Regions from separate parts of the Methylobacterium sp. UNCCL125 genome, predicted to be linked through region 1. Evidence: predicted binding sites of a transcription regulator. Region 1 holds the regulator's gene; each other region holds the start of a gene.

The links. The regulator PhoB, encoded in region 1, activates phosphate uptake and scavenging genes when phosphate is short. The targets are predictions, from matches to a motif close to TGTCATNNANCTGTCAT.
Region 2: a site for PhoB is predicted at 2,960-2,976, ahead of phnC (phosphonate ABC transporter ATP-binding protein). Genes of this name have one in related genera too.
Region 3: a site for PhoB is predicted at 5,725-5,741, ahead of ppk2 (polyphosphate kinase 2). Genes of this name have one in related genera too.

The regions. Positions count from the first base shown of each region.
Region 1 covers NZ_FPBW01000013.1:115,410-125,008, forward strand. Annotated here, with positions in the region: gene modA (molybdate ABC transporter substrate-binding protein) at 1-219, opposite strand, end outside; gene BM396_RS15075 (hypothetical protein) at 338-535, opposite strand; gene BM396_RS32795 (hypothetical protein) at 692-835, opposite strand; gene BM396_RS15080 (50S ribosomal protein L11 methyltransferase) at 1,152-2,072, shown strand; gene BM396_RS15085 (ribosome modulation factor) at 2,121-2,309, shown strand; gene BM396_RS15090 (hypothetical protein) at 2,310-2,573, opposite strand; gene BM396_RS15095 (aminopeptidase P family protein) at 2,701-4,539, shown strand; gene BM396_RS15100 (protein-disulfide reductase DsbD family protein) at 4,659-6,830, shown strand; gene phoB (phosphate regulon transcriptional regulator PhoB) at 6,978-7,673, opposite strand; gene phoU (phosphate signaling complex protein PhoU) at 7,862-8,581, opposite strand; gene pstB (phosphate ABC transporter ATP-binding protein PstB) at 8,700-9,515, opposite strand; gene pstA (phosphate ABC transporter permease PstA) at 9,536-9,599, opposite strand, start outside.
Region 2 covers NZ_FPBW01000059.1:50-9,648, forward strand. Annotated here, with positions in the region: partial or broken gene BM396_RS30870 (autotransporter outer membrane beta-barrel domain-containing protein) at 1-340, shown strand, start outside; gene BM396_RS30875 (glycosyltransferase) at 432-1,580, shown strand; gene BM396_RS30880 (DUF1045 domain-containing protein) at 1,608-2,294, shown strand; gene BM396_RS30885 (LbetaH domain-containing protein) at 2,287-2,907, shown strand; gene phnC (phosphonate ABC transporter ATP-binding protein) at 3,020-3,868, shown strand; gene phnD (phosphonate ABC transporter substrate-binding protein) at 3,966-4,895, shown strand; gene phnE (phosphonate ABC transporter, permease protein PhnE) at 4,912-5,793, shown strand; gene phnE (phosphonate ABC transporter, permease protein PhnE) at 5,790-6,656, shown strand; gene phnF (phosphonate metabolism transcriptional regulator PhnF) at 6,681-7,424, opposite strand; gene phnG (phosphonate C-P lyase system protein PhnG) at 7,504-7,974, shown strand; gene phnH (phosphonate C-P lyase system protein PhnH) at 7,977-8,576, shown strand; gene BM396_RS30925 (carbon-phosphorus lyase complex subunit) at 8,580-9,599, shown strand, end outside.
Region 3 covers NZ_FPBW01000017.1:86,673-96,271, forward strand. Annotated here, with positions in the region: gene BM396_RS18300 (pirin family protein) at 1-706, shown strand, start outside; gene BM396_RS18305 (hypothetical protein) at 875-1,399, shown strand; gene BM396_RS18310 (hypothetical protein) at 1,431-1,946, shown strand; gene BM396_RS18315 (Ros/MucR family transcriptional regulator) at 2,088-2,513, opposite strand; gene BM396_RS18320 (helix-turn-helix domain-containing protein) at 2,653-3,609, shown strand; gene BM396_RS18325 (hypothetical protein) at 3,617-3,844, opposite strand; gene BM396_RS18330 (hypothetical protein) at 4,379-4,627, opposite strand; gene ppk2 (polyphosphate kinase 2) at 4,708-5,625, opposite strand; gene BM396_RS18340 (hypothetical protein) at 5,780-6,055, shown strand; gene BM396_RS18345 (hypothetical protein) at 6,115-6,975, shown strand; gene BM396_RS18350 (cupin domain-containing protein) at 7,091-7,615, opposite strand; gene BM396_RS18355 (MFS transporter) at 7,711-9,069, opposite strand; gene BM396_RS18360 (amidohydrolase family protein) at 9,114-9,599, opposite strand, start outside.

The DNA.
Region 1 (9,599 bases):
CTCGATCTGCTTGGCGAGGGCGTTCGAGCCCGCATAGGAGACCCGCGCGGTCTTGCCCGTCGCCCTGGTCCAGGCGGCTGAAGCGTCGTCGAGGGCGTTCTTGAGGCTGGCGGCCGCGAACACCACGACGGGCTCCTCCGCCCGCGCCGCCCGATCCCCGGGGGCGAGCGCCAGCGTTGCGAGGGCCAGCGTGGCCAGGATCCGTCGGGTCAGGCGCATGGATGGGGTCTCCCCGGTCGCGACCCGCTATATCCGGCGGGGAACGACGGGGATCATAGGGACGCCGCGGCCGCCGGCCAAGGCCGGCGGTCGCGCCGGGAAGGACGCCCTCGTCGGATCACCCCAGATTGGCGTCGCGGCGATCCTTGGGCTCGGCCTCGGCGCGGTGCAGGCGGCTCAGCAGAACCAGGAGGTGGCCCGGGAGGGGCCCGTCCGGTGCGGGGCCCCCGAAGATCCGCTCACGCGGTCGGGACTGCACGGCCGTGCCGGTGACGACCACGGGCCCACGGGGGCCGGAACGCCGGGACTTGGTCACGCTGTACGCACCCTGCTCAATCGTGATTCACGTAAAAAGCCGGCAAAAACGCCGCCCGAAGCGGCTGGTTCCACGGCCCCGGTGGATCATGTGATTAACGCGCGACCATCGTGCCGCATTCCTGGGCAGTCGCGCGCACGAATCGAAAGGCGGGGCTCACCAGGTCCGGATGTCGCGGCCTTCCACCGGCTGACTCTCCGGCGCGCCGCTCATGCCGTCCGCAACCAGCAGCGCCCACAGCGTGGCCGCGGCCGTGGTCACAACCGCGAAGGCGACGCTGATAAGGAGAGGCGATGTCATGGCAGCACGATCGTCTGTCAAAACCGGCGCGCCGCTCCACGAAGTGCGGCGCGCCTGAGTCGAGGGTCTGGCCTTGGGGAAGCCGAGATTGTTTAAGCACGCGCGATGCCCCTGGAAACTGATTTAGATCGCTGAGATCACAAGTATTGACCCTTGTGTCTGTCCGGCAACAAAGGGCGGGACCGCGCGTCGGCCGCGCGTCGGCCGCGTCGGCCGCGTCGGCCGCGTCTCCCGGGCCTCCCTGCGCCGGCGGGGACCGTATTTTTTCGCGTTAGCCCCTGGGCTGCGGCGCGCCCCGGCGTTACAGCCCGGCATCATGCTCGAAGGCCTGCCGCCCCACCGCCCGTCTCACGTCCTGCGCCTGCTGACCGATGAACGGTCGGCCCGGGCGATGACCGACCTCCTGGGTGAGATGTTCGATCCCATGGACACGGCCGTCGCCGCCTTCGAGGACGAGGACGGCCGCACGTGGCGCCTCGAAGCCTATTTCGCCGACGCGCCCGACGAGGATTACGTCCGGGACCTGATCCGGCCCGTCATCGGCGATGCGGCGGATGCGGCCGAGTTTCGCACCATCGAGCAGCAGGATTGGGTGCGCGCGTCGCTCGAGGGGCTGAAGCCGGTCCGGGCGGGACGCTTCCTCGTCCACGGCTCGCATGACCGCGACGCCGTGCGGGGCAACGATCTGCCCATCGAGATCGAGGCGGCCCTCGCCTTCGGTACCGGCCACCATGGGACTACCCTGGGCTGTCTGCGCGCGCTGGTCTCGGAGCTGAAGCGCCGGCGCCCGGCCCATGTCCTCGATGTCGGTACGGGAACCGGGATCCTCGCCTTCGCGGCCGCCAAGGCCCTGCGGCAACCCGTCGTGGCCGGCGACCTCGACGCGGAGGCCGTGCGCACGGCCCGCGAGAACGCCCGGGCCAACGGGCTCGGGCCCTATCTCAAGCTCTACGAGGGGCCGGGGGTGCGCCACCGCCTCGCCGACCGGCCGCGCCATTTCGATCTCGTCTTCGCCAACATCCTGGCCCGGCCCCTGCGGCTCCTCGCGCCGACGCTGACGCGCGTGGTCGCCTCCGAGGGCGTTCTGGTCCTGTCCGGCCTGATCGCGCGCGACGTGCCCGGCGTCCTCTCGGCCTACCGCCTCCAGGGCTTCTCCCTCGTCCGCCGCGGCATGATCGAGGGATGGGTCGCCCTGGTCCTGATGCGCGGCGGCGCCGCCCGCCGCCCACGGCCCTGAGGCGCTGAGGCGCCCCGAACCGGCGGCGCGCCGGCGCGTTGATTGGCCATGAGCCAGACGTCGCTCCATGATCCGCCCGCGGACCCCATCGCCGAGGGCGCCCGCGCCCGGGCGCAGGGCCGTCCCAAGGACGCCTGCCCCTATCCGGCGAATTCGCCCGCACGCGTTGCGTGGTTCGAAGGCTATGACGGCGCGCCCATCGAGCGCATGCCGGACCTGCCGGTCGCGAAGCGCTGATCAGCGCGCAGTGCGAAGCCGGCCCGACGGCGTCGAACCATCCGACGTGGGGGCGGTTTCGGCTGCTGTTTCCGCCCCGTCTGCCCGCGACACGGGAGCGCCGAGCGCCGCCATCAGCACGCGCAGACCGTCCACCCATTCCTCGAGTTCGGCGAGCGAATCGAATCCGTCCCGGCGAACCACCGTGTCGGGTTCGATCGTCACGATGGCGTCGAAGCGGCCATCGGGTCTGTCGCTGATCCGGTAGTAGACGCGGCGTGGCATGTCTGAGGAATAGGCCAAATCCGGCGGCGTGATAAGATTGTTAGCGATCTTTTAGGCACCGCACCCGGGCGCCTCCTCTGAGGACGGGGTGTTGCGGCGTGGGAGCGGCGGGCGCTAGGCTCGCCTCATGACTGAGCCCCGTCCGCCCCAGCCGCGTCAGCGCTTCCAGAGCTTCGACGACCCGAGCCACCGGAAGGGCGCCGAGCGGATCGAGGCCTTGCGGGCCGCCCTCCGCGAGCACGGGATCGACGGTTTCGTCGTGCCCCGGGCGGACGAGCACCAGTCCGAATACGTTCCGGCCGATGCCGAACGGCTGGCTTGGCTCACCGGCTTCACCGGCTCTGCGGGGACGGCCGTGATCCTGATGGAATCCGCGGCGCTGGTCGTCGACGGCCGCTACACCCTGCAGGCGCCCGAACAGGTCGATACCGGCATCCTCACGGTGGTGCCGCTGGTCGAGTCGACGCCGGAAGCCTGGATCGGCGTCAACCTCAAGAGGGATCAGGTTCTGGGCTACGATCCCTGGCTGCATACACCCGACGGTCTCGCACGCCTGGAGCGGGCCGCCACCCGAGCCGGCGGCGCGGTGCGGGCCGTGCCGAACCTCGTCGACGCCGTCTGGGCGGGCCGCCCGAGGCCCCCCGCCGGGCCGGTGGTGCTCCATCCGGATGCCCTGTGCGGCGAGGCCTGCACCGACAAAATCGCCCGGATCCGGGCGGCCCTCGCCGAGGGCGGCTGCGATGCCCTGGTCATCTCGGATCCGCACAATCTCGCCTGGGCCTTCAACCTGCGCGGCTCCGATGTCGGTCACACGCCCCTGGCCCTCGGCTACGCCATCCTGCCGCGCGAGGGGTTGGCGCGGCTGTTCCTGGTCTCGCCCGAGGTCGATCCGGCGCTGCGCGCGGTGCTGGCCCCGATCGCCGAGATCCTGCCCCGGGCGGAACTGGACGACGGGCTGGGATCCCTCGCCGGCGTGCGTGTCCGCCTCGACGCGGCGACCGGCGCCGTCGCCCTGAAGGAGAAGATCGAGGCTGCCGGCGGCACCGCCGATGTCGGCAAGGATCCGATCACCGGCATGAAGGCGGTCAAGAACGCCGCCGAGATCGCCGGTGCGCGCGCCGCCCATGTCCGCGACGGGGCGAGTGTCGTGCGGTTTCTTGCCTGGCTCGACGGTGCGGCCGCGGCCGGAGGCCTCACCGAGATCGCCGCCGTCGAGGCCCTTGAGGATTTCCGCGCGGCGGGCGGCGATCTGCGCGAGGTCTCGTTCCCGACGATCTCGGGATCCGGGCCGAACGGCGCGATCGTCCATTACCGGGTGAGCCGCGCCACCGACCGGACGGTCCGGACCGGCGAGTTGTTCCTGATCGATTCCGGTGCGCAGTATCCGGACGGCACCACCGACATCACCCGCACGGTCGCGGTGGGCACGCCGAGCGCCGAGATGCGCGACCGTTACACCCGGGTGCTGAAGGGCCATGTCGCGATTGCCCGGGCGGTGTTTCCTGTCGGCACGACCGGCGCCCAGATCGACGCTTTCGCCCGGGCGCCGCTTTGGCAGGCGGGACTCGACTTCGATCACGGCACCGGCCACGGCGTCGGCGCCTTCCTGTCGGTGCACGAGGGACCGCAGCGGATCGCCAAGACCGGCACGGTGGTGCTGGAGCCCGGCATGCTCCTGTCGAACGAGCCGGGCTATTACGCCCGCGGCGCCTACGGCATCCGGATCGAGAACCTCGTGCTGGTCGAGCCCCGCACGATCGCGGGCGGCGAGCGCCCGATGTTGGGCTTCGAGACCCTGACGCTCGCCCCCTATGATCGGCGGCTGATCCAGCCGGACCTGCTCGAACCGGAGGAGCGCGCCTGGATCGATGCCTATCACGCCCGGGTGCGGGAGACCCTGGCGCCCCGGGTCGATGCCGGGACGCGCGACTGGCTGGAGCGTGCGACCGTGCCGCTCGCGGACTGAGCGATCGGCGTGGGATCCCGGGCGCGGCCCGTGGTAAGACCCACCGCCATCGAAACGACCGCGCTGGCCCGGATACACCGTGCGTGAAACCGCGCCGGCCCTGCGCGCGAAGGGACAGCATGATCCGCCGCCTCGCCATTCTGATCCTGGCCTTCGCCGCGAGCCTCTCGGCCGCCGCAGCCCAAGGGGTCCCGCAGGGCTTCCGCACGCCGGCCGACCTCGTGCGGGCGAGCCTCGTGGCCGAGCCCGCCGCGGTCGCCGGCGCACAGCCGTTCACGCTGGCGGTGCGGATGCAGATCAAGCCCGGCTGGCACGTCTACTGGCGCAACCCGGGCGATTCCGGACTGCCTCCGGAGGTGACCTGGACCCTGCCGGCCGGCTTCAACGCCAGCGCGATCCGGTGGCCGGCGCCGGAGCGCATCCCGATCGCGACCCTCATGAATTACGGCTACGAGGGTGAGGTCACGCTCCTCGTGCCCGTGACGCCGCCGCCGAGCCTCGACCCGGCCAATCCCGTTCAGATCCAGGCGAAGCTGACCTATCTCGTCTGCGAGACCGAGTGCGTCCCTGGTTCGGCCGATCTCGCCCTCACCCTGCCGGTGGGCAAGGCCGAGCCGGACCCGGCCAACGCCGCGCTGTTCGCGCGCGCCCGGGCTGCCCTGCCCGCGCCGGCGCTCTGGCCCCTGCGCCTGTCGAGCCAGGGCGACACGCTGCAGCTCGATTTCGCCGCGACCGGCCTGAAGCCCGAATCCATCCGGAACGCCGCCTATTTCCCCTATGCCGAGACGGCGATCGACAACGCCGCCGCGCAGGTGATGACCGTCGACGAGACCGGTCTGCATCTGACCATCGCGCGCAGCAGCCCGACCGATCCTGTGCCCGCCGCCCTGCCCGGCGTCCTGACGATCGACGAGGTCGGTACGGACGGCACCCGCCGCCTCGCCTTCGCGTATGGTGACGAGCCGGTGCTTCCTGCCGTCGCGGCCGCGTCGAGCGCGCCGAATCCGGCCGGAGCCCCGCCGGCCGTCGCCGAGTTCGACGCGCTGACCCTCGCGACCGCCGCGGCCTTCGCCTTTCTGGGCGGCCTGATCCTCAACCTGATGCCCTGCGTCTTCCCGGTGCTGTCCATCAAGGTGCTGAGCCTCGTGCGGCATGCCGGCGAGGGCCCGGCGCGGCTGCGACTGCACGGCCTCGCCTACACGGCCGGCGTGCTGGCGAGCTTCCTCGGCCTCGCATCCCTGCTGATCGCCCTGAAGGGTGGCGGGGCCGCGATCGGCTGGGGCTTCCAGCTGCAATCGCCCGCCATGGTCGCAGCGCTCGCCTATCTGCTGTTCGCGATGGGCCTGAGCCTGTCCGGGGTGGTCCATGTCGGCGGCCGGCTCGCCGGCCTCGGAGACGGCCTGACCCGGCGTGCCGGCCTGAGCGGCTCGTTCTTCACGGGTGTGCTGGCGACCCTGGTGGCGACCCCCTGCACGGCGCCGTTCATGGGCTCGGCGGTGGGCTTCGCGCTGACGCAGAGTGCCGGTGTCGCGCTCGCCGTCTTCGCGAGCCTCGGCCTCGGCCTCGCCCTGCCCTTCCTGGTGCTGACCCTCTGGCCGCCGGCCCTGCGGGCGCTGCCGCGGCCGGGCGCGTGGATGGAGACCCTCAAGCAGGTCCTGGCCTTCCCGGTCTACGCCACCGTGGCCTGGCTGATCTGGGTTCTGGCGCAGCAGGTCGATCCGCGTGGGCTGCTGGCGGCACTGATCGGCCTCGTCCTGGTGGGCTTCGCCGCCTGGGCCTGGGAACACGGCCGCGCCGCCGCGCCCGGGGCGGGCCGGGTCGCGCGGGTCGCTGCGGCCCTCGCGCTGGTCGCCGTGGCGGCCCTCGCCGTGACCCTTCCGCGGGACCGCGCCGCGCCGTCGGCGCAGGCCGCCGCCGACGGGGTCGAGCCCTTCACTCAAGCGCGTCTCGACGCCCTGGTGGACGCGCACCGCCCCGTCTTCGTGGACATGACCGCCGCGTGGTGCATCACCTGCGCGGTGAACGAGGCGACCTCCCTCAACACCAAGGCCGTGCGGGCCGCGATGGCCGAGCGCGGCGTGACCTACATGAAGGGCGACTGGACCAACCAGAATCCCGAGATCACCCGTCTGCTGGAGAAGCACGGGCGCAGCGGCGTGCCGCTCTACCTCCTCTATACCGGAACCGGAGCGCCTCAGGTGCTTCCGCAGATCCTCACCGAGGGGACGGTTCTGGCGGCGCTCGACGTCGTGCCGGTCGCGTCCGGCCGGAGCGCGGCGCTGACCCGCTGAATCTGCGCGAGGCCCGGGGGCCCGCCGGGCCTCGCAGCATCCGCGGACCTCGAACGTCCCCGGCTCCCTTCGCTGCGCGCGGGCGGGCGGCGCGGCCGACCGGCCTCCGGCCCGGAACGCTTTGCCCCGGAACGCTTCGCGCCCGTCTCAAGCGTCGAGCGAGAACGTCTCGTCGAAGGCGTAGCCCGAGCCGCGGACCGTGCGGATCGGGTCGGCTTGGCGCGGGCCGTTCAGTGCCTTGCGCAGCCGCCCGACATGGACGTCGACCGTGCGCTCGTCGATGTAGACGTCGTGTCCCCAGACCCCGTCGAGGAGCTGCTCGCGGGAGAAGACCCGGCCCGGCGCCAGCATCAGGAATTCCAGCAGACGGAACTCTGTGGGACCGAGATGCAGCTCCTCGCCGCCGCGGCGGACGCGATGGCCGGTGCGGTCGAGTTCGAGGTCGCCCGCCGCCAGCCGGTCCGAGACATGCGCGGGCTTGGCCCGGCGGAGCAGCGCGCGGATCCGGGCAAGCAGTTCCGGGACGGAGAACGGCTTGACGATGTAGTCGTCGGCGCCCGTCCCGAGACCGCGGATCCGGTCGCCCTCCTCGCCCCGGGCGGTGAGCATGATCACGGGCAGCCGCTCGGTCTCCCGGCGCGCCCGGATCCGCCGGCACAGCTCGATGCCCGACAGGCCGGGCAGCATCCAGTCGAGCAGGACGAGATCGGGGATCCGCTCCGCCAGGAGCAGCTCCGCGTCGTCGCCGCGAGCCGCGGAATCCACCAGAAAGCCCTCGGCTTCCAGATTGTAGCGCAGCAGCGTGGTCAGCGCCTCCTCGTCCTCGACGATCAGGACTTGCATGCTCACGTTCGAAGATCCGTTCACGAAGCGGCGCCATACGGCCTGCAGGCGCGCCGACTCTCCTTGGAGCCGGCGGGCAGGCGGAGGGTGCAGGAGGCGCCGCTCAGCCTCAACCCGCACGCTCCGATTCTCCGGCGGCGCCCCACAGGAGCGCGCGCAGGCCGACGCCTGGACCGGGGGCGGCCCGCTTACGGAGCCGGCACCCCGTCCACGGTCGCATAGTTCGACGCATCGTTCTTCGGCCGGTCGCCCGCCAGGGCCTCGCCCGTGGCGAGATAATGGATCGTCTCGGCGATGTTGGTGGTGTGGTCGCCGATCCGCTCGACGTTCTTGGCGCAGAACAGAAGATGCGTGCAGAACGAGATGTTGCGCGGATCCTCCATCATGTAGGTCAGGAGCTCGCGGAACAGCGAATTGTACAGGGCGTCGATCTCGCCGTCCCGCTCCCAGACATCGTGGGCTGCCTGGACGTCGCGGCTCGCATAGGCGTCGAGAACGTCCTTGAGCTGGCCCTCCGCGAGGTCGCTCATGTGGCGCACGCCGAGAACGATCTTCTGGGCCGGCGCCTGATCGGAGATCGCCACCACCCGCTTGGCGACGTTCTTGGCGAGGTCGCCGATCCGCTCGAGGTCGCCGGAGACGCGGATCGCCGAGATCGTCTCACGCAGATCGATCGCCAGGGGCTGACGCCGGGCGATCAACAGCACGGCGCGCTCCTCGATGTCCCGCTGCAGGGCGTCGAGGCGCTTGTCGGCGACGATCACCGCCTGGGCGAGCGTGTCGTCCCGGCGCACGAGGGCGTCCGTCGCCTCCGCGGTCATCTTCTCGGCCACGCCGCCCATCTCCGAGATCGAGCGACGCAGGTTCTCCAGGTCGGTGTCGTAGGAGGTGACGATATGGCCGGGCATGGCGAATCCTTCGATGGGTCCCGGGGGCGGCGCTCCGGGGAGGCCCTCGGGGACCCGCCGGCCCTCCGCGGATGCGGCGACCGGACGGCCTTCCCCGAGACCGGAGCGTCCAGGCAGACTAGCCGAACCGGCCGGTGATGTAGTCCTGGGTGCGGCGTTCCGTCGGGTTCATGAACATCCGGTTGGTCGGACCGAACTCGATCAGCTGGCCCAGATACATGAAGGCGGTGAACTGCGAGATGCGCGCCGCCTGCTGCATGTTGTGGGTGACGATCACGATGGTGAACTCGTCGCGCAACTGCTCGATCAGCTCCTCGATGCGGCCGGTGGAGATCGGGTCGAGGGCCGAGGTCGGCTCGTCGAACAGGATCACCTCCGGGCGCTGCGCCACCGTGCGGGCGATGCACAGGCGCTGCTGCTGGCCGCCCGACAGGCCCGTGCCCTGCTGCTTGAGCTTGTCCTTCACCTCGTCCCAGAGGGCGGCCTTGCGCAGGGAGGCCTCGATCCGGCCGTCGAGTTCGGATTTCGGCAGCTTCTCGTAGAGGCGCAGGCCGAAGGCGACGTTGTCATAGATCGACATCGGGAACGGCGTCGGCTTCTGGAACACCATGCCGATGCGCGAGCGCAGCTCGTTCAGGTCGATGGAGGGGCTGAGGATGTTCTCGCCGTCCAGGAGGATCTCGCCCTCGGCCCGCTGCTCCGGATAGAGGCTGTAGATCCGGTTGAAGCAGCGCAGCAGGGTGGACTTGCCGCAGCCCGAGGGCCCGATCAGCGCCGTGACCTGCCGGTCGTGGAAGTTGAGGTTGACGTCCTTCAACCCGTGGAAGCTGCCGTAGTAGAAGTTCAGGCGCTTCACGGCGATCCGCACGGGACCGCCCTCGTCGGCGCGGTTGCGGTTCAGCTCGACCGTGGGGATCGCGGAGGCGGCGTTCATCGTCGTGTCCTCGAAGGGTCTCAGCGCGAGGTCTGCGGCTTGATCACAAGGCGGGCAATGATCGACAGCACCAGGATGGTGGCG
Region 2 (9,599 bases), on a different contig from region 1:
GGCGAGCGTCGCGCGGGACTACGATCTGGGCGCGGCGACCGTGGGGGTGCGGGCGCAGACGGGCCTGGAGCTGGGGCTGGGTCTTCCGGTGACGCTGCGGGGTCTGGTCGGCTACCGGCGGGCGTTCGGCGACGTGGTGCCGACGGCCCTGCTGCGGTTCGGCACGGGCCCGGCCTTCCTGAGCGCGGGCGTGCCGATCGACCGGGACGCGCTGGTGGCGCAGGTCGGGCTCGATCTGGCGGTGGCGCCGAACGCGAGCCTGGGCGTGGCCTATACCGGCCAGACCGGCGCCCGCGCCCAGGATCAGGCCGTGAAGGGCACCTTCACCCTCCGGTTCTGAACACGCCGGACGACGTCGCCTCTGTCACACGCCTGACGCGGTCCGGCCGCTAGCGGACCGGACCGCTCGCTTCATCGATCGAGGGATCCGCATGCTTGACGCCACGGTGCCGGCCCTGTCCCTCGGCGCGCTTCTGGCCCTCGTCCAGATCGTCAGCATCGGCGTCGCGGGCCGGCGCCTCGGCCGGAGCCACGGGCCGTCGCGGTTTCCGGACGGCGCGCCCGTCTCCGTGGTCCGTCCGCTTCACGGGATCGAGGCTTACAGCGAGGAGATGCTCACCCGGAGCTTCCGCCTCGACTACCCGTCCTACGAGCTGATCTTCTGCGTGGCCGACCCCGGGGACCCGATCGTGCCGATGGTCCGGCGGCTGATCGCGGCCCATCCGCGCGTGCCCGCCCGCCTGATCCTCGGCGACGAGCGCCTCTGCGAGAACCCGAAGCTCAACAATTGCCTGCGGGGCTGGCGGGCCGCCGCTTACGACTGGGTGGTGCTCGCCGATTCCAACGTGGCCATGCCGCCGGACTACCTCCAGCGGCTCCAGGCGGCGTGGCGGGACGATACCGGCCTCGTCTGCTCGACCCCCGCCGGGGCGCGCCCGGGCAGCTTCATGGCCGAGGTGGAATGCGCCTTCCTGAACACCCTGCAGGCTCGCTGGCAATACGCCGCCGAGGCGTTCGGGCTGGGCTTCGCGCAGGGCAAGAGCATGCTGTGGCACAAGCCCTTTCTTGAGGCGCAGGGCGGCCTGCAGGCGCTCGCGGCCGAGATCGCCGAGGACGCGGCCGCCACCAAGCTCGTCCGGGCCGCCGGCAAGCGGGTCCACCTCGTGGCGAGCCCGTTCGAGCAGCCGCTCGGGCCGCGCGGCTTCCAGGAGGTCTGGGCGCGGCAGCTGCGCTGGGCGCGCCTGCGCCGCGTGACCTTCCCGCTGTTCTTCGCTCCCGAGATCGGCAGCGGTGTCCTGTTGCCGGCGCTTCTCATCGCCCTCTGCGCCGGCAGCTTCACGGGCCTCGTCGGCGCTGCCGGCCTCGCCGGCCTGTGCTATGCCGCCGAGCACCGGCTCGCGATCCGCGCGGGCTGGCACCGTTCGCCCCGCCTGCTGGCGGCCTTCCTGGTGCGCGACGCCCTGATCCCGGCGATCTGGCTCGGCGCCTGGATGCAGAGCGCCATCGTGTGGCGGGGCAACGCCATGGACGTGCGCCCCCGGCGGGCCGCCGAGGCGCGTCCCTACGCGCCGACGGCCTGACGGCGGCCGACGATCGGAGGCCGAAAGGTGTCGCGCCGCTACGCTCTCTACTGCCTGCCCGCCCCGGGTTCCCGGCTGGAGGTCTTCGGCCGGTCCGTCCTCGGCACCGACCCCGTCTCGGGGGCGGCGGTCCCGCACCCGGAGGGCTTGAGCGACCTCGCCGCCGTCACGGCGGGGGCCCGGATCTACGGGTTCCACGCCACCCTCAAGGCGCCGCTGCGCCTCGCGGCGGGCACCACGGAGGCGGATTTCGTCGCCGCCACCCGTGACCTCGCGGCCGCGCACCCGCCGGTGGCGGTGGGCCCGCTCCGGGTCGCCGCCCTCGGGCCGTTCCTTGCCCTCGTGCCGGAAGCTCCCCCGCCGGAGCTGGGGCTCTTCGCCGCCGAGTGCGTCGCCGCCCTCGACCCGTTCCGTGCGCCGCTCACCGAGGCCGAGCGCGCCAAGCGCCGCCCGGAGCGCCTCGACCCGCGCGGGCGGGCGCTGCTGGCGCGCTGGGGCTACCCGTACGTGTTCGAGGCCTTCCGCTTCCACATGACCCTGACCGACGCCCTGCCGGAGGCGGAGCGCGAAGCCTGGCACCGGCGCCTGTCCGAGGCCTACGCCGCCGCGGGGCCGGAGCCCCTTGTGATCGACGCCGTGTGCCTCCTGACCCAGGACGGGTCCGGCCCGTTCCGGCTCCTGGCGCGCCTGCCCTTCGGAGAGCCCCGTGGTTGACCGTCCCCTCGGACTCGAACCCGCACGCGATCCCAGCGCCCGGGTCGTGGATTGCCGCCTCGGCCACTACACGGAGGTCGGCGCGCGAACCCGCCTCACCGAGACGATCCTCGACGATTATTCCTACATCGGTCAGGATTGCGAGGTGATCTACACGACCATCGGCAAGTTCTGCTCGATCGCCGCCAGCGTGCGGATCAATCCCGGCAACCACCCGATGGAGCGCGCGTCGCAGGCGCATTTCACCTACCGGGCACGGGCCTACTGGCCGGAGGAGTCCGACGAGCCCGCCTTCTTCGACCGGCGCCGGGCGAGCCCGGTGGCGATCGGCCACGATGTCTGGATCGGCCACGGCGTCGTTGTCCTGCCCGGCCGCACCATCGGCACCGGCGCCGTGGTCGGCGCGGGCGCCATCGTCACCCGCGACGTCGAACCCTACACGATCGTTGTCGGCAATCCCGCCAAACCGGTCCGGCGCCGCTTCCCCGAGGCCGTCGCCGAACGTCTGATGCGCCTGGCATGGTGGGACTGGGATCACGAACGGCTGCGCCGGGCGCTTCCGGATTTCCGCGGCCTGCCCATCGAAGCATTCCTCGAGCACTATGAAGTTTAAGCCGGCTATCAAAATGTAATAATTGTGCCGGCAAACATAACCGATCTGTATTCGTCATCCAATCGTCGTGAAATCGGCGTTTACCTGCGGCCATTCCCCGGCGGATGGTGGCATGCTGGTTATCGAGGATCTCACGCGCCAGTACGGCGACCGGCGCGCCGTCGACGGCGTGTCGCTCCGGATCGAGCCCGGCAGCTTCGTCGGCGTGATCGGCCGGTCGGGCGCCGGCAAGTCGACGCTGCTGCGCCTGATCAACCGGCTGGCGGACCCGAGTTCGGGGCGCATCCTCCACGACGGCCGTGAGGTCACCACCCTGCGGGGCCGCGACCTGCGCGAATGGCGGACCCGCTGCGCCATGATCTTCCAGCAGTTCAACCTCGTCGGCCGCCTCGACGTGATGACCAACGTGTTGATGGGCCGGCTCAGCCACGTGCCGAGCTACCGTTCCCTGCTGCGGCAATGGTCCGCCGAAGACCGGGCCATGGCGCTCGCCGCCCTGGAGAGCTTCGACATGGGCGAGTTCGCCGGCCAGCGCGCCGACGGCCTGTCGGGCGGCCAGCAGCAGCGCGTGGCCATCGCCCGCGCCCTCGTGCAGGAGCCCGAGATCCTGCTCGCCGACGAGCCGGTGGCCTCCCTCGACCCGCGCAACACCCGGCTCGTGATGGACGCGCTGGCCGAGGTGAACCGGCGCTACGGCATCACGGTGCTGTGCAACCTGCATTCCCTCGACCTCGCGCGCGCCTATTGCGACCGTCTCGTGGGCCTCGCGGCCGGGCGGGTCGTGTTCGAGGGCGGACCGTTCGACCTCACCGAGGACGTGGCGCGCCGGCTCTACGGCCTGGAGGCCGGCGAGGTGCTGGACGATTCCGCGCAGCGCGAGGCGGAGCAGCGGGCCGCGATGCCCGGCAGGCCCGGTCTCGTGCCGGCGCGGCCGGTCCGCGAGGCCGCCCTCGGCGCCTGATCCGGGCCCTCCAAGCCCCAACAACCATTCGGGAAACGCCCGACCGGCCTCCGGCCGGCCGAACTTCCTGCCCTACGCCGTCACGAAGGACGACACGATGATCACCCGACGCACTCTCGCCGGCGCCGCCGCGGCTCTCGCCCTCCTCGGCCTGCCGGCCGCCGCCCAGGACTGGAAGGCCCAGTATCCGGAGCTGACGCTCGGCGTGATCCCGGCCGAGAACGCCTCGGGCACCGCCGACCGCTGGGCGCCGCTCACCGCCTACCTGACCAAGACGCTCGGCGTGCCGGTGAAGCTGCGGGTGGCGAGCGACTACGCCGCCGTGATCGAGGGCCAGCGGGCCGGCAACATCCAGATCGCGTGGTACGGACCGGCCTCCTTCGCGCGGGCCGTGATGACCGGCGTGAAGATCGAGCCGATCGTCAACCAGAAGCACGAGACCGGCGCCTCGGGCTACTATTCGGTGGTCTACGTTCTGGCCTCCAGCCCCTACAAGACCGTCGAGGATCTCAAGGGCAAGAACCTCGCCCTGGTCGATCCGAACTCGACCTCCGGCAACCAGGCGCCGCGCTTCTTCCTGAAGCGGGCCGGCTACGACGTGGAGAAGTTCTTCGGCAAGACCTTCTACGCGGGCAGCCACGAGAACGCCGTGCTGGCACTCACCCAGGGCACGGCCGACGCCGCCGCCAACCTGTGGAATTCCGAGACCGACACGATGGTCACCCGCATGGCCGCCAAGGGCATGCTCAAGAAGCCCGATGGCACGCCGATGCAGCAATCGGACTTCCGGGTCGTGTTCAAGTCCGACTTCCTGCCGGAGGGGCCCTTCGCCATGCTGACGAGCCTGCCGGACGACCTGAAGGCCAAGATCCGCGACGCCTTCGTGGCCCTGCCGAAGGCCGACAAGGCCGCCTTCGACCGTCTCTCCGACGGCAAGGACCAGGATCTGACGCCGGTGACCCTCAAGGATTATCAGCCGATCATCGACATGCTGCGGTTCAACGACGAGCAGCGCCGGAAGTCCTGATCCGGGCCCGCCCGCCTTGCGCGGTCTGACACCCCTGTCGCCGGAGCGGGAAGCCGCCCTCTCCGGCCTCTACGCGGCGGCGACCGGCGCTGCGCGCCGCCGCACGCTGGCGGGCTTCGCCCTTGTGGCGGCGCTCGCCCTGGTCGCCGGCTTGGTCGCCGAGGTGCGGCCGCTGGTCTTCGCCGAGAACATCGGCAAGTTCACCGCCTACATCCAGCAGATCCTGCCGCCGATCAGCCTCGAGCACCCGCTCGAAGACGTCCGCAGCTGGTACTGGGGCCTGCCCAAATGGCTGGGCCTGCTGGGCGAGACCCTGCTCATGGCCTATCTCGGGACGCTGCTCGGGGGGCTCGCGGGCTTCGCCCTCAGCTTCGTGGCCGCTGCCAACCTCGTGCGGTCGCGCCTGCTGCGCGTCGGCGCCAAGCGCCTCCTGGAATTGTGCCGCACCGTCCCCGAGGTGGTGTTCGCCCTCATCTTCGTGATCGCCTTCGGGCTCGGCCCGATGGTGGGCGTGCTCGCCATCGCGATCCACACCACGGGGGCGCTCGGCAAGCTGTTCTCCGAGGTGGTCGAGAACATCGACATGCGGCCCGTCGAGGGCCTGTCGGCCTCGGGCGCAACCTGGGTCCAGACGGTGCGCTTCGCGGTGCTGCCGCAGGTGCTGTCGAACTTCGCCTCCTACGCGCTGCTGCGCTTCGAGATCAACGTGCGCGGGGCCGGGGTGATGGGCTTCGTCGGCGCCGGCGGCATCGGCCAGGAATTCCTCGTGGCGATCCGAAATTTCTACTACGCGGACGTGAGCGCGATCCTCGTGCTGATCATCCTGACCGTGTTCTGCATCGACCTCGCCACCGAGCGGGTCCGTCACCGCCTGATCGGCGCGGAGCAGGCCCGATGAGCCCGCGTCCCGAGGCCCTGCGGGCGGCGGCCCGGGCGGACCTCGCCCGCCTGCGCGCGCGCTACCCCGCGCAGTTCCGCACCGACTGGCCGGGGCGGGCGCGGCTCGCCGCCCTGCTCGCCGTCCTGATCGGGCTCGCGGCGTTCGGCTACTGGCGCCTCGACTTCTCGATGGCGCGGATCCTCCACGGGCTCGGGCGGCTCGGTACCTTCGCGGTGCTGATGCTGCCGCCGTCCCCGGAGGGCCATTTCTGGACCTTCCTGCACGCGCTGGGCGAGACCCTGGGCATCGCCTTCCTGGGCACGCTGACGGCGGCGGTCTTCGCCTTCCCGGTGGCGTTCCTGGCGGCCCGGAACGTCGTGCCCAACCCCTTCGCGCGGTTCGCCGTCCGCCGCGGCCTCGACGTGATGCGCTCGGTGGACGTGCTGATCTGGGCGCTGATCTGGATCAACGTCGTGGGCCTGGGCCCCTTCGCGGGGGCGCTCGCCATCGCGTGCTCGGATTTCGGGGCGCTCGGAAAGCTGTTCTCCGAGGCGATCGAGACCTGCGACAAGCGTGCCGGCGAGGGCGTCGTCGCCTCGGGCGGCTCGCGCCTGCACCGCATCCGCTTCGGGCTGATCCCCGGGGTCCTGCCGGTGCTGGCGAGCCAGGTCCTGTACTTCTTCGAGTCGAACACACGGTCGGCGACGATCATCGGCATCGTCGGCGCCGGGGGCATCGGTCAGTACCTCACCGAGCTGATCCGCGTGCTGGAGCTGCAGCAGGTCGCCTTCCTGGTGCTGATGATTCTCGTCACCGTGGCGGCGATCGACTGGGTCTCGACCCGCCTGCGCCGGGCGATCATCGGGCCGGCGGCGCGCTGAGCCGGCGGCCCGATAAACCGCCGATCACCCGCCGATCACCAGCTCCACCCGGTCGGCGGCAAACAGGGTGCGGTTCGCCTGGATCGGCACGCCGGCGGGATCGATGTTGACGCTCGACACCACCAGAACGACCCGCCCCGGGGCGATGTCGAGGCGCTGCGCCTCCGCGGAATCGGCCGGCCGGGCGCGGATGCGCGTCGAGAGCCGGGTGTAATCGTGCAGGCCGCAGGCCGCGAAGGCCCGGGTGATCGAGCCGCGCTCGGCATAGGCCTCGGCGAAGCCCGCGAAGCGCGGCAGCGGCAGCCAGGTCAGCGCCGTCGAGAGCGGGGCGTCGTCCGCCCGGTGGACCGTCAGCAGCTCCAGGATCGGCGCGCCGGGGGCGAGGGCCAGGGCTGCCGCCTGCTCGGGCCCGGCCGGGACCGTGGTCGAGGCGACGAGGTCGCCCCAGGCCTCGCGTCCGGCCCCGGCGACGATTTCGGAGAACCGCGTGCGCGGCCCGATCGGGTAGGCGAGGGGTGCCTCCTCCACGAAGGTGCCCCGGCCCTGGCTGGCGCGCACGAGCCCGCCCTCGGCGAGCGCCGCGAGGGCACGTCGCACGGTGTGCCGGTTCACGGCGAAGCGCGCCGCCAGGGCGGCCTCGGCGGGCAGCTGCTGTCCCGGCGGATAGCGCCCCGCCGCGATCTCGGCCGTCAGCGCGTCGGCGATCTGCCGCCACGCCGTCAGACCCTCGCCCCGGACGAGGCCGGGTGCCTGCTCCTGCGCATCCATCCTGTCATCCAAACTTCATTTGTGCGGCGCACGCCAGTTGTCTATACACCTATACAACCGAGCGACGGAGGGATTCGCGATGACGACGAGCCCGAGACATCCGGCATCCGAGGGGGAGATCGGGGCGCGCCAGGCCGTGATGGCGCTCTGTGCCGAGGCGAGCCGCACGGACCTGGAGGCGGCCCTGTCGGTCCTCGACACCCCGGCCGCCGCGGATCTCCGGCCGCCGGAGACGGGGCTCGTGATGGCCTCAGGCCGGATCGGCGGCGACGGGCGCCCGTTCAACCTCGGCGAGGTCAGCGTGACCCGGGCCGCCATCCGCCTCGCGGACGGTCCGGCCGGCTTCGCCTACCATCTCGGCCGCGACCGCACGAAGGCGCGGCTCGCCGCGATCCTCGACGCCCTCTGGCAGGACCCGGACCGGCGCGCCCGGGTCGAGGCCGCCCTGGCGCCCGCCGCCCGGCGGCTCGCGGCGGACCGGCAACAGGCGGCCCGGCGCACGGCGGCCACCCGGGTCGACTTCCTGACCCTCGCCCGCGGAGACGATTGAGCATGCTCGCCCCCGGCTTCGCCGATCCGGTCCACGACGCGCAGGGCACCTTCCGCGCCGTGATGGACGCCCTCGCCCGCCCCGGGCTCGTCCGGCCGCTCGCCCCGTTCCTTGCGCCGTTCCTCGCGCCGCCCGCGCCGCTCACGCCGGAACTGGCCGCCGTCGCACTGGCGCTCACCGACGCCGACACGCCGGTCTGGCTGGATCCGGCCCTCGCCGAAGCCGCGGACGTCGCGGCCTACCTGCGCTTTCACACCGGCGCGCCGCTCACCGACGATCCGGCCCGGGCCGCCTTCGCGCTGGTCCGCGAGTCTCGACGCTGCCCGCCGCTGGGCCGGTTCGCCCTCGGCACGCCGGCCTACCCCGACACCTCCACCACCCTGGTGCTCGCCCTCGACACGATCACGGACGGGCAGGGGCTGAGCCTCTCCGGCCCGGGCGTCCGGGGCACGGTCCGGGTCGCGCCGGGACCTCTGCCAGACGGCTTCGCGGCGCAGCTCGCCGAGAACCGCGCCGACTTTCCGCTGGGCGTCGACCTGATCCTCACCGCGCCCGGCCGCGTGGCCGGTCTGCCGCGCTCCACGACGGTCACGGAGGCCTGACCCATGTACGTGGCCGTGAAGGGCGGCGAGGCCGCCATCGACAACGCCCATCGGCTCCTCGCCGAGGCCCGCCGGGGCGACCCCGCCGTTCCGGAACTCTCCGTGGCGCAGATCCGCGAGCAGATGGCGCTGCTCGTCGACCGGGTGATGACCGAGGGCTCGCTCTACGATCCGGACCTCGCGGCCCTGGCGCTCAAGCAGGCGCGCGGCGACGTGGTCGAGGCGGTGTTCCTGGTCCGCGCCTACCGGACCACGCTGCCCCGCTTCGGTGCCTCCGCGCCGGTCGACACCGGCACCATGGCGGTCGAGCGCCGGGTCTCCGCGACCTTCAAGGACCTGCCCGGCGGGCAGGTGCTCGGGCCGACCTTCGACTACACCCACCGGCTCGTCGACTTCGCGCTCGCGGCGGATACCGCCTCCGAGCCCGCCGCCGAGGCCGAGCCGCGCGCCGATGCCGGAACCTGCCCGCGGGTCACCGACCTGCTGGCCCAGGACGGGCTGATCGAGGCCTCGCCGCCGGACGACGGCGCCCCCGTGGGCGACCTCACCCGCGAGCCCGTGGATTACCCCGCCGACCGGGCCCTGCGCCTCCAGGCGCTCGCCCGGGGCGACGAGGGCTTCGTGCTCGGCCTCGCCTACTCGACGCAGCGCGGCTACGGCCGCACCCACCCGTTCGTCGGCGAGATCCGGGTCGGCGCGGTGGCGGTGGAGTTCGTGCCCGAGGAGCTGGGCTTCGCGGTCCCGCTCGGCCGGGTGCGGCTCACCGAGTGCCAGATGGTCAACCAGTTCAAGGGCTCGGGCGCGGCCGCGCCCCAGTTCACCCGCGGCTACGGGCTGAGCTTCGGGCAGAGCGAGCGCAAGGCCATGGCGATGGCCCTGGTGGACCGGGCGCTGCGCGCGGAGGAGCTCGGCGAGCCGGTGGCGAGCCCCGCCCAGGACCAGGAATTCGTGCTGGCCCATTGCGACAGCCTCCAGGCGACGGGCTTCGTCGAGCACCTGAAGCTCCCCCACTACGTCGACTTC
Region 3 (9,599 bases), on a different contig from region 1:
CTCCACCGTCACCTACCTGTTCGACGGCGAGATCATGCACCGCGACAGCCTCGGCACGGAGTTGCCGATCCGGCCGGGCGAGCTGAACTGGATGACCGCGGGCCGCGGCATCACCCATTCGGAGCGCACGGCCCCGACGCTGCGGCAGACCGGCTCCCGGCTGTTCGGCATCCAGAGCTGGGTCGCCCTCACCGACCGGGACGAGGAGAACGCCCCCGCCTTCGAGCATTACGACGCCGCCGCGCTGCCGGTCCTCACCGGCGAAGGCAAGACCGTCCGGCTGATCGCGGGCGAGGCCTTCGGCGCACGCTCGCCGGTGCGCACCTCGAGCCCGATGGTCTACGCCGACGTGGCGCTCGAGGCCGGGGCCGTCCTGCCCCTCGATCCGACCTACGACGAGCGGGCGATCTACACGGTGGCGGGCGCCATCGAGATCGCCGGCGACGGCTTCGGGCCCGGCCAGCTGCTGGTGTTCCGGCCCGGCGACCGCATCAGCGTGCGCGCCCTGGAGGGGGCCCGGTTCATGGTGCTGGGCGGCGAGCCGATGGATGGTCCACGCCACTTGTGGTGGAACTTCGTCTCCTCCCGCCCCGAGCGGATCGCGCAGGCCAAGGAGGATTGGCGCCAGGGCCGGTTCGACACGGTGCCGAACGACGCCGAATTCATCCCCCTGCCGGAGGATCCGCAGCCCGTCCGCTACCCCTGAGCCGACAGCCCGATCCGGCGGTCCGGCGTGCAGCGACAGGCGATCATGGCCGCTCGAACGCAACCCTAGCGCGAGTGTTAAGGAGTTGTTAACCATTTTCCATCGGTGTGGGACGGACACCGATGCCTCATCGGAGGCTTGCGCTGCACCCTGCCGGCAGGACGCGTGATGGAACAGACGAAGCACCCTAAGGCCGAGACGCTGACACCGATCGAAGCCGCCGCGCGCGACGTCCGCGAGCCGACGACCCGGATTCGGACCGGCAACCTGGTCCTTCTCGCCGCGGACGAGCGCGCCACCGCGCAGGGCCGGAATCCGAACCCGTCGCCGGTGGAGCGGTGGCCGGACCTGCTGGAGCGGGTGCAGGGCGCGGCCCGGTACATCCGGGACGTCGAAGACCGGGCGCAGGAGCAGGAGACGCACGTCCAGGATCTCCTGCGGCAGGTGCGGGCCGACATGGATGCGGCCCGCGCCCAGGTGCAGGCGGCCGAGCGGGAGACCCACGAGGTCCATGCGCAGGCGATCAAACTGATCCAGGCCGCCGAGGACCGGGCCGCGGCCGCCGAAGAGCGGGCTGCAGCGGCGGAACTCATGCTCCAACGCATCGCCGAGACGATCGACGCGGAGTTCGTGACGCAGGCGGGCCCACAGGACGCCCGGACCCGGGCCTCCGCCACCCGGGCGGCCTCGTGACCCGCGCGGGCCCGGCCGGATCGCGGCGGCGATGAACGCGGCCTTCTGGGCAGAGCTCGACGCACGCATCGCGCGCGCGGAGCCGGCCCCGGCGACCGCCGACGGCAATCCGGCGGTCGCCGGGCCGCTCCCGGTGGCGGCCTCCGGAGCGGGTCCCGAGACGCCGTCCGAGCCACCGTCCGAGCCACCGTCGCGGCCGGATGCGGACTGGAGCCAGGTTCTGGACACGCTGTCGGCCGCGAGCATCGCGGCCCAGGAGCAGGATCAGCGCCTGCGCCAGCGATCCGCCACCTGCGAGACCCTGTCTGCGGAGCTGCAGGCGGCCCGGCAGGAAATCGAGGCGCTGCGGGCGCATCTGCAGGAGGTGCAGACCCAGGCGGCACTGCGCGTCCGCGAGGTCGAGGCGCTGGCCGACGGGCGGGTCCGGGACGCCGACGAGCGCGCCGAGGCCGCGATCGTGCGGGCGGAGTCGGCCGAGGACTGGCTCAAGCGTATCGAACAGGCCAGCCGGGATCTGCTGCCGGACGGCCGGCATGCGGCCGCCTGAAGCGCGGGACGCCGGGCCTTTCGGAAACGCCGGTCTCCCGGTGGGTCATCGGCCCCGGGAAGACGGCCCGTTGCCCGGTCAGGAGAACCTCCTCGTCGGAATCCGAGGTGGGGCGGCCTCAGCCCGTCGGGATCCGCCGGCTCAGGCGGCCCGGTCGCGGGGCACGCCCTGGGCGATCGCACGCGCCAGCGCGGCCCGGCGTTCGGCATATTCCCGGGCGACCATCGGATAGTCGCCCGGCAGGCCGAAGCGCGCGCGATAGCTCTGCGGGTCCAGCCCATGCGCCGTCAGATGGCGCTTGAGGGTCTTGTAGACGCGCCCGTCGATGAAGCTCATGATGCCGTCGGGCCGGACCGAGCCGCGGACCTGTGCCGCGCTCGGCTTGTCGAGCCGCACCTGCAGATCCGGGGCCGCCGTCACCGGCCCGCTCCCGGGATACGCCAGCGCGCTGATCGCGCTGTGGCACTGCGCGATCAGGGCCGGCAGTTCGCTCACGGGGACCCGGTTATTCGACACGTAGGCAACGACGAGCCCAGCAACCAGCTCGATATTGGATTGGGGGCTCATCGGAGTCGATGGGGACACGGGGCGGCCTCCTGAATGGGATGAAAACCTTCATAGGTTGGTCCGTCCCATTGCGCTTGCCTGGAAGCGTGCTACCGTTTTCCTGAGCGCGCACGCGGGCGCCCGAATACAAGAAGTTGCAATGAGGACTTTGTTCTCGACGGCGGATTACGCGCCAGAAGACAGTTTCCGCTTCTGGCGTGAGACGATCTTCGATCGCATTGTGCCTGTCGAACTTACGCCCACCGCCGCTCACGGATTCGCCGGCTCCCTGGAGGCCGCCGAGGTCGGACCTCTGCTCATCACCCGGGTGACGCAGAGTGCCGTCACGACCGTCGCGACCCCGGACACGATCCGGCGGCACGGCAAATACGAGACGCTGAACGTCGCGATCACCCTGAAGGGCCGCGTGTTCAGCGCGCAGGACGATCGCACGGCGATCCAAAATCCCGGCGACATCGTCGTGATGGATCGGCGGCCAGCCGTCATGGGTTCGGATGGCGACACGCAGACGCTGTTCATCGAGATGCCGCGCGCGTGCCTGGAACGGGCGCTCGGCTCGACGCGCCGCTTCACGGCCCTGACGATCGGGGCCGACCAGGTCGGCACGTCGATGGTCACGACCTTCTTCCAGGAACTCGCCCGCACCGCCGGTCAGATGACCCCGGACATGGCGAACCGCATGGCCTCGATCGGCGTCGATCTGGTGGTCGCCAGCATCGCGGAGCGCCTCGCCCACGAGCCCCCGAGGAACATCCAGGGGATCCTCATCTTTCAGCGCGCCTTGGCCCATATCGAGGCCAATCTGGGCGACGTGAATCTCGACCCCGCCCAGCTCGCGGCGGCGGTCGGCGTGTCGCTGCGCCACCTGCAGACGCTGTTCCGCGAGCAGGACCGCAACATCGCAGACTGGATCTGGCGGCGGCGTTTGGAGAGCGCCGCACAGCGGCTCACGGATCCCGGCTTCAGCCACCTGTCCGTGGGCGAGCTGGCCTATAGCTGCGGCTTCAGTACCCAGAGCCACTTCAGCCGACGCTTCAAGGAGAGCTACGGACTCTCACCGAGCGATTACCGGAGGGCGCCCGGGATCGCGGGCTGACGGCCGGCTATTGGCGACGGGTCTCCGCGGAGTTCGCCCGGATCCATCCCGGCGCGAGGATGTCGCCGTCCTCCGTGATGATCCACGGGCTAGCATCCTCGGCGTCGATCGCCGCGACCGCGGCGGCCAGGGCGGCCCGCAGCGTCGGGAAGCTGCGCGAGTCGGCGACCCGGGCGGGCGCGTAGCCCGGCCACAGGGTCAGTTCGGCGGGTCTGTCGAGGTCGGTCGGCATCATGGCGTGGGCGGGCCTGGAGGGGCACGCCGCCGATGCCGCGGACGTGCAGGGGAAGCGAGCGGAGCGCGGGAGGCCTCCGGGGCCGCCCGCCGAGCGGAACGCGACGCGCGTTCAGGCGGCTTTCGGCTTCGGCCGGGGAACACGCACCTCGACGGTTTGTCCGGTCAGCGGATTCAAGATCAGCATGGCAGCACGTCTCCGGTGGAACTGCCCGTAGAACGCCGGCCGATCGCATCCGGATCGGGGCGGTCGGTGCAAGTTTGCCGATTGGGTAAACCAATCGTTCACCGTGGCGGCGGGCCGTCCATCCGCCCCGTGATCGCCCCAGGATAGATCCGGGTCGCCGCGCCGATGGAAGGCCGCGCGCATACCGCTTTAGGAGGAGGTCCGGCACGGGCGAAGATCGGGCGAAGATCGGGCGCAGATCGCGCGCAAGCGGGCCGACCGGGCGCCGCCGCGACGCGACCGCGCCGGCGGTGCGACGGGGCCCGCCATCCCGAGCGCGACAGTCACGGGCCGAACGGCCCGGTTCGATCAGACCCGTTCGGGCTCCGCCAGCAGGATGGCGGCGCGGATCGCCGCCCGGCGCAGTCCGGTATCGGCCCAGGGCTGATCGATCAGCGTCCGGGCGAAGGGATGCGAGGCCACCGCCACCGCAGGGTCGATGCGGAAGCCGTCCCCGAACGCCACAGAGCCGGGCGTGGGATCGGCCAGATACGCGTCCACGACGGCCGAGACGTCGTCATCGACGATGTCGAGGGTCGTGAACAGGTCGAGGGTCATCGGGCGCTTCGCCATGGCGGCGCTATAGCGGCGTCTGCACGACAGGATCACGACTCCCGCCCCGGGCCGCGGCGCCCCGTTCAGTACGCGTCCGGCACGTACATCTCGGCGGGGACCGGACCGCGCACGTAATCCGCATGCCGCAGGCGGGCCGGCAGGTGGACCGGCGGGTGCTCCACGCTGCCGTACGGGATCTGGCCGAGCAGATGGCTGATGCAGTTCAGGCGGGCCCGGCGCTTGTCCACCGCCTCGACCACCCGCCAGGGCGCCTCGGGGATGTGGGTGCGCGCCAGCATGTCCTCCTTCGCCCGCGTGTAATCCTCCCAGCGCCGACGCGACTCGACGTCCATCGGCGACAGCTTCCACTGCTTGAGCGGATCGCGGATCCGCATCTGGAAGCGGAATTCCTGTTCCGCGTCGGTGATCGAGAACCAGTATTTGAGGAGGACGATGCCGGAGCGCACCAGCATCCGCTCGAACTCGGGCACCGAGCGGAAGAACTCCTCGACCTCCGCCTCGGTGCAGAAGCCCATCACCCGCTCGACCCCGGCGCGGTTGTACCAGGACCGGTCGAACAGCACGATCTCCCCGCCGGCCGGCAGGTGAGAGACGTAGCGCTGGAAGTACCATTGCGTCCGCTCGCGCTCGCTCGGGGCCGGCAGGGCGGCCACGCGGCAGACGCGGGGGTTGAGGCGCTGGGTGATCCGCTTGATCACGCCGCCCTTCCCGGCCGAATCGCGGCCCTCGAAGAGGACGACGACACGCAGCTTCCGATCCTGCACCCAGTCCTGGAGGCGGACCAGTTCGTGCTGCAGGCGCAGCAGTTCGCGGAAATAGACCTTGCGGTCCAGGCGCTCGGGCTGTGCGCCGTCGGCGGCGAGCCGATCGAGGCGCTCCTCCTCGAGCCCGAGTTCCACCTCCTCATCGTAGCTGTCGGCAAGGTCGCGCCGGATCGCCTCCAGGGCGGCATCCAGGGCAGCACTGTCGTCGAGCCTCATCGCGGGTCCCCCTGCGTGTCGGACGGCCGAGCTAGAGCAGCCTTCCGTGACAGGCCTGAGAAGCGATCGGTCCGCGGGCGGACGATCCGGTATCGCCCCCGTGATCGTTCCGTCATACGCTTCGGCCACGGAGCACCGCGACCGGAGACGCGTCATGGCTGGAGAAGCGACGAAGCCCCCGCCTGGGCGGGCGCCGGGCGATCTGGATCCGGCGCGGGCCGAAGGCGAGAAGGTCGGCGCCCGGATCGACGCGGCGTTCGAGAAGCTCGCCAGGAAGATGCGCGCCCGCGCCGACAAGGCCCATGGCAAGCTCGATGCGGCGACGCCGGCCGAGAAGCGCGCGGTCCTGCTCCGCCGCTACGAACTCTACGCGGATGCGGCGGCCTATCTCGAAGAACGGCTGGTGCAACGCGGGGAGCGGTCCACGTGATCTGCACCGACCCGGCCCGGCGCGTCGCCGCCGGCCGCAGCTGACGGCGAGGCCCGACCATGTTCGACGCGACCAAGATGCTCGCCGATGCCCTCGGCGAGCACCTCGCCGTCACCTACCAGCGGACCTTCGGCAGCCGGGAGCCGCGCTATGCCGAGATCATCGAGGCCTCGGCGCGCCTGACGATCGAGCGGATCGTCGGGAGCGATGCCCTCTACCATGACGGCGATCATACGGCCCTCGTCACCCTGGTCGCCCAGGACATCCTGCGCGGCCGCTTCCTGCACGAGGGTGTCACGCCGGAGGACTGGCTGCACATGATCCTGGCCGCTCTCTACCACGACATCGGTTACGTGCGCGGCGTCTGCGCGGGCGACCGGGCCCAGGCCTTCGTCATCGACGCGCGGGGCGGGACCGTGTGCCTGCCCCGCGGGGCCTCCGATGCGGCGCTGGCGCCGTATCACGTCGAGCGCTCGAAACTCGCTGTCCAGGAGCGCTTCGGCACGCACGATCTCGTCGATGCGGGCCGGGTCATCCGGGCGATCGAGCTGACCCGCTTCCCGGTGCCGGAAGACGACGCGCATCGCGAGACCGGGACCGAGGCGGGCCTGTTGCGGGCGGCCGACCTGATCGGGCAGCTCGGCGACCCGCTTTATCCGCGCAAGTTGAATGCGCTGTTTCACGAATTCGCCGAGATCGGCGTCAACGCGGAACTCGGCTACGACAGCCCGGCCGACCTTGCCGAGCGCTATCCGTCCTTCTTCTGGGGCAAGATCGAGCCCGTGATCGGGGATGCGATCCGCTTCCTCGACCTCACGGTCGAGGGCCGGGGCTGGGTCGCCAACCTCTACGCCCATGTCTTCGCCATCGAACACGACCGCCGCCGCATGGGCCCGCATCCCGGATCGGGGCCCGTCTGAGGCCGGCGGGGCGTCCGGCGGGAAGACGCGGTGGGCCGGCCGGGCGAGGCCGCGGTCGCACTCGACGCGGCCGCCGGGGCGCGGCGTCCGGCCTATCGCCGCGGGCGCCGGTCGCTCACGGATGCCTGTGGATCGGATCGACCCAGTAGACGGTCTCGGGCGTCTCGGCGGCCTCGACATCGGGCAGGTTGACCACCACCGCCTCGTTGTCGGAGCGCACCAGCACGCAATGCAGGGGCTCGTCGGTCGAGGCGTTGATCTCCTGGTGCGGCACGAAAGGCGGCACGAAGATGAAGTCGCCGGGGCCGGCCTCGGCCACGTATTCGAGCTTGTCGCCCCAGCGCATCCGGGCCCGGCCGGAGACCACGTAGATCACGCTCTCCAGCTCGCCGTGATGGTGCACGCCGGTCTTGGCGTCGGGCTGGATCGCCACCGTGCCGGCCCAGATCTTCTGGGCGCCGACCCGGGCGGCGTTGACGGCCGCCTGCCGGAACATGCCGGGCGTCTGCGCGGTGTTGGCATCGAGCCGGTCGCCCGGGATGACCCGCACGCCGTCGTGCTTCCACCGCTCCGGGGCGCCCGGCTCGTGGGCCTCGTCGTGCGCATGCGGGTGCGTGTGATCGTCGCCGCTGTCGTGCATGTCGAATCCTCCCGCGCCATCATGGCATGGCGGCGCGGGATCGCCGAGGAGGCCGGTCGCGGGATCGACGCGCGGCCGGCCGGTTCCCTGCCGCTTCAGCCCCCCGCAATCGACGGGGCCGGGCCGACGGCCGGCGGCCGCGACGGGTGCCGGCCGATCCAGAAGACCAGGGCACAGCCGATGCCCGTGAGGGCGCAGAGCGGCAGCAGGGCGACGGGGAAGCTGCCGGTCTGCTCGCGCAGCACCCCGATCAGCGAGGTGATCGCTCCGGTCCCCAGATGCGCCAGCGTGTTGATCGCCGCGATGCCGGCCGCCGTCTGGGCTGGCGGCAGCGTCTCGGTCGCCAGCGCGAAGAACGGGCCCTTGATCGCGTAATTGCCGAGCAGGACCAGCGAGAGCAGGACCAGGGTGATCCAGAGGGAGCCCGTCAGCAGGGTCAGGGCGAAGCTCAGCGAGGTCAGTGCCAGCGGCAGGGCCGTGCTCCAGATGCGCTCGCCGCTGCGGTCCGCCCGCAGGCCCCAGACGATCATGAACACCGAGGCGATGCCGAAGGGGATCATGTTCAGCAGGCCGGTCTCCAAGTTGCTGAGGCCGAACCCCTTGAGGATCTGCGGCATCCACAGCGACAGCGTGTTGCTGGTGGCCGAGCTGCCCGCGTAGATCACGGCGAGGAGCCAGACCTGACGGCTGGCGAGCACCGCCCACACCGCCGCGAGGCCGTGGGCGTGGTGGGATGCACCCGCCTCCGCGGCGCGGCGCTCGGTCTCCAGCCGGTCCGCCAGCCATCGGCGCTCCGCCGGGCTCAGGAAGGCCGCCTCGGCCGGCCGGCTCGGCAGCAGCGCCAGGGCGGCGATGCCGAGGAGAACGGCCGGGATCGCCTCCATGATCAGCAGCCACTGCCAGCCGCGCAGGGACGCGGCCCCGTCGAGGGTGAGCAGCGCCGCCGAGAGCGGCGAGCCGAAGAAGCTGGAGAGCGGGATCGCGACCATGAACATCGCCACGATCCGCGCCCGGTAGGCCTTGGGGAACCAGTAGGTCAGGTACAGGATCACGCCGGGGAAGAAGCCGGCTTCGGCCGCGCCGAGCAGGAAGCGGGCGGTGGCGAAGCTCGCCGGACCGGTGACGAAGGCCGAACCGATGCCGACGAGCCCCCAGGTGATCATGATCCGCGCGATCCAGATCCGGGCGCCGACCCGCTCCATGGCGAGGTTGCTCGGCACCTCGAACAGCACGTAGGCCACGAAGAACAGGCCGCCGCCCAGGCCGAAGGCCGCGGCGGAGAGGCCGAGGTCGCGGTTCATGGTCAGCGCCGCGAAACCGACATTCACCCGGTCGACGTAGGCGATGAAGTAGCAGAGCACGAGGAAGGGGATCAGGCGCAGGCCGACCTTCCGCATCGTTCGGCTCTCGAAGGCGGCCGCGTCCGCCCCGTGAGGCATGGTCGGTGTTGCCATGGTCCTGTCCTCGTTGAAATCCGGGCTGGCGCGCGCCGGGCGGCTCAGTGGTCGAAGCGGAAAAGGGCGGCGGGCGTCTCGCCCAGGATGATCCGGCGCTCGGCCGGGTCGGGTACCCAGGCGTCGAGGTCGCGCCGCGCCTCGGCGGGGCTGGCCTGGGTCTCGAACTGCGTGTGCGGCCAGTCGCTGCCCCAGAGCAGGCGCCGCGCACCGAAGGCACCGCGCAGGCGCTCGGCCGCCTGCAGCGCCGTCTGCCGGCCGGCCGCGCCGCTGCCGATGCGGTAGGCGCCCGAGAGCTTGACCCAGACGCGGCCGCCGCGGCCGAAGCCGAGGAGGTCGGCGAAGCCCGGATCGGCGATGCCGAGGGCGGGGTCGATCCGGCCGAAATGATCGACCACCACCGGGACGCCCGCTTCGATCAGCGGCGGCAGCAGATGCGCGAGGCGCCGCGCCTCGGCCTGGACCTCGATCTGCCAGCCGAGATCCGCCACGCGGGCGAGGTGGGCCCGCCAGACCGGACTGCCGAACTC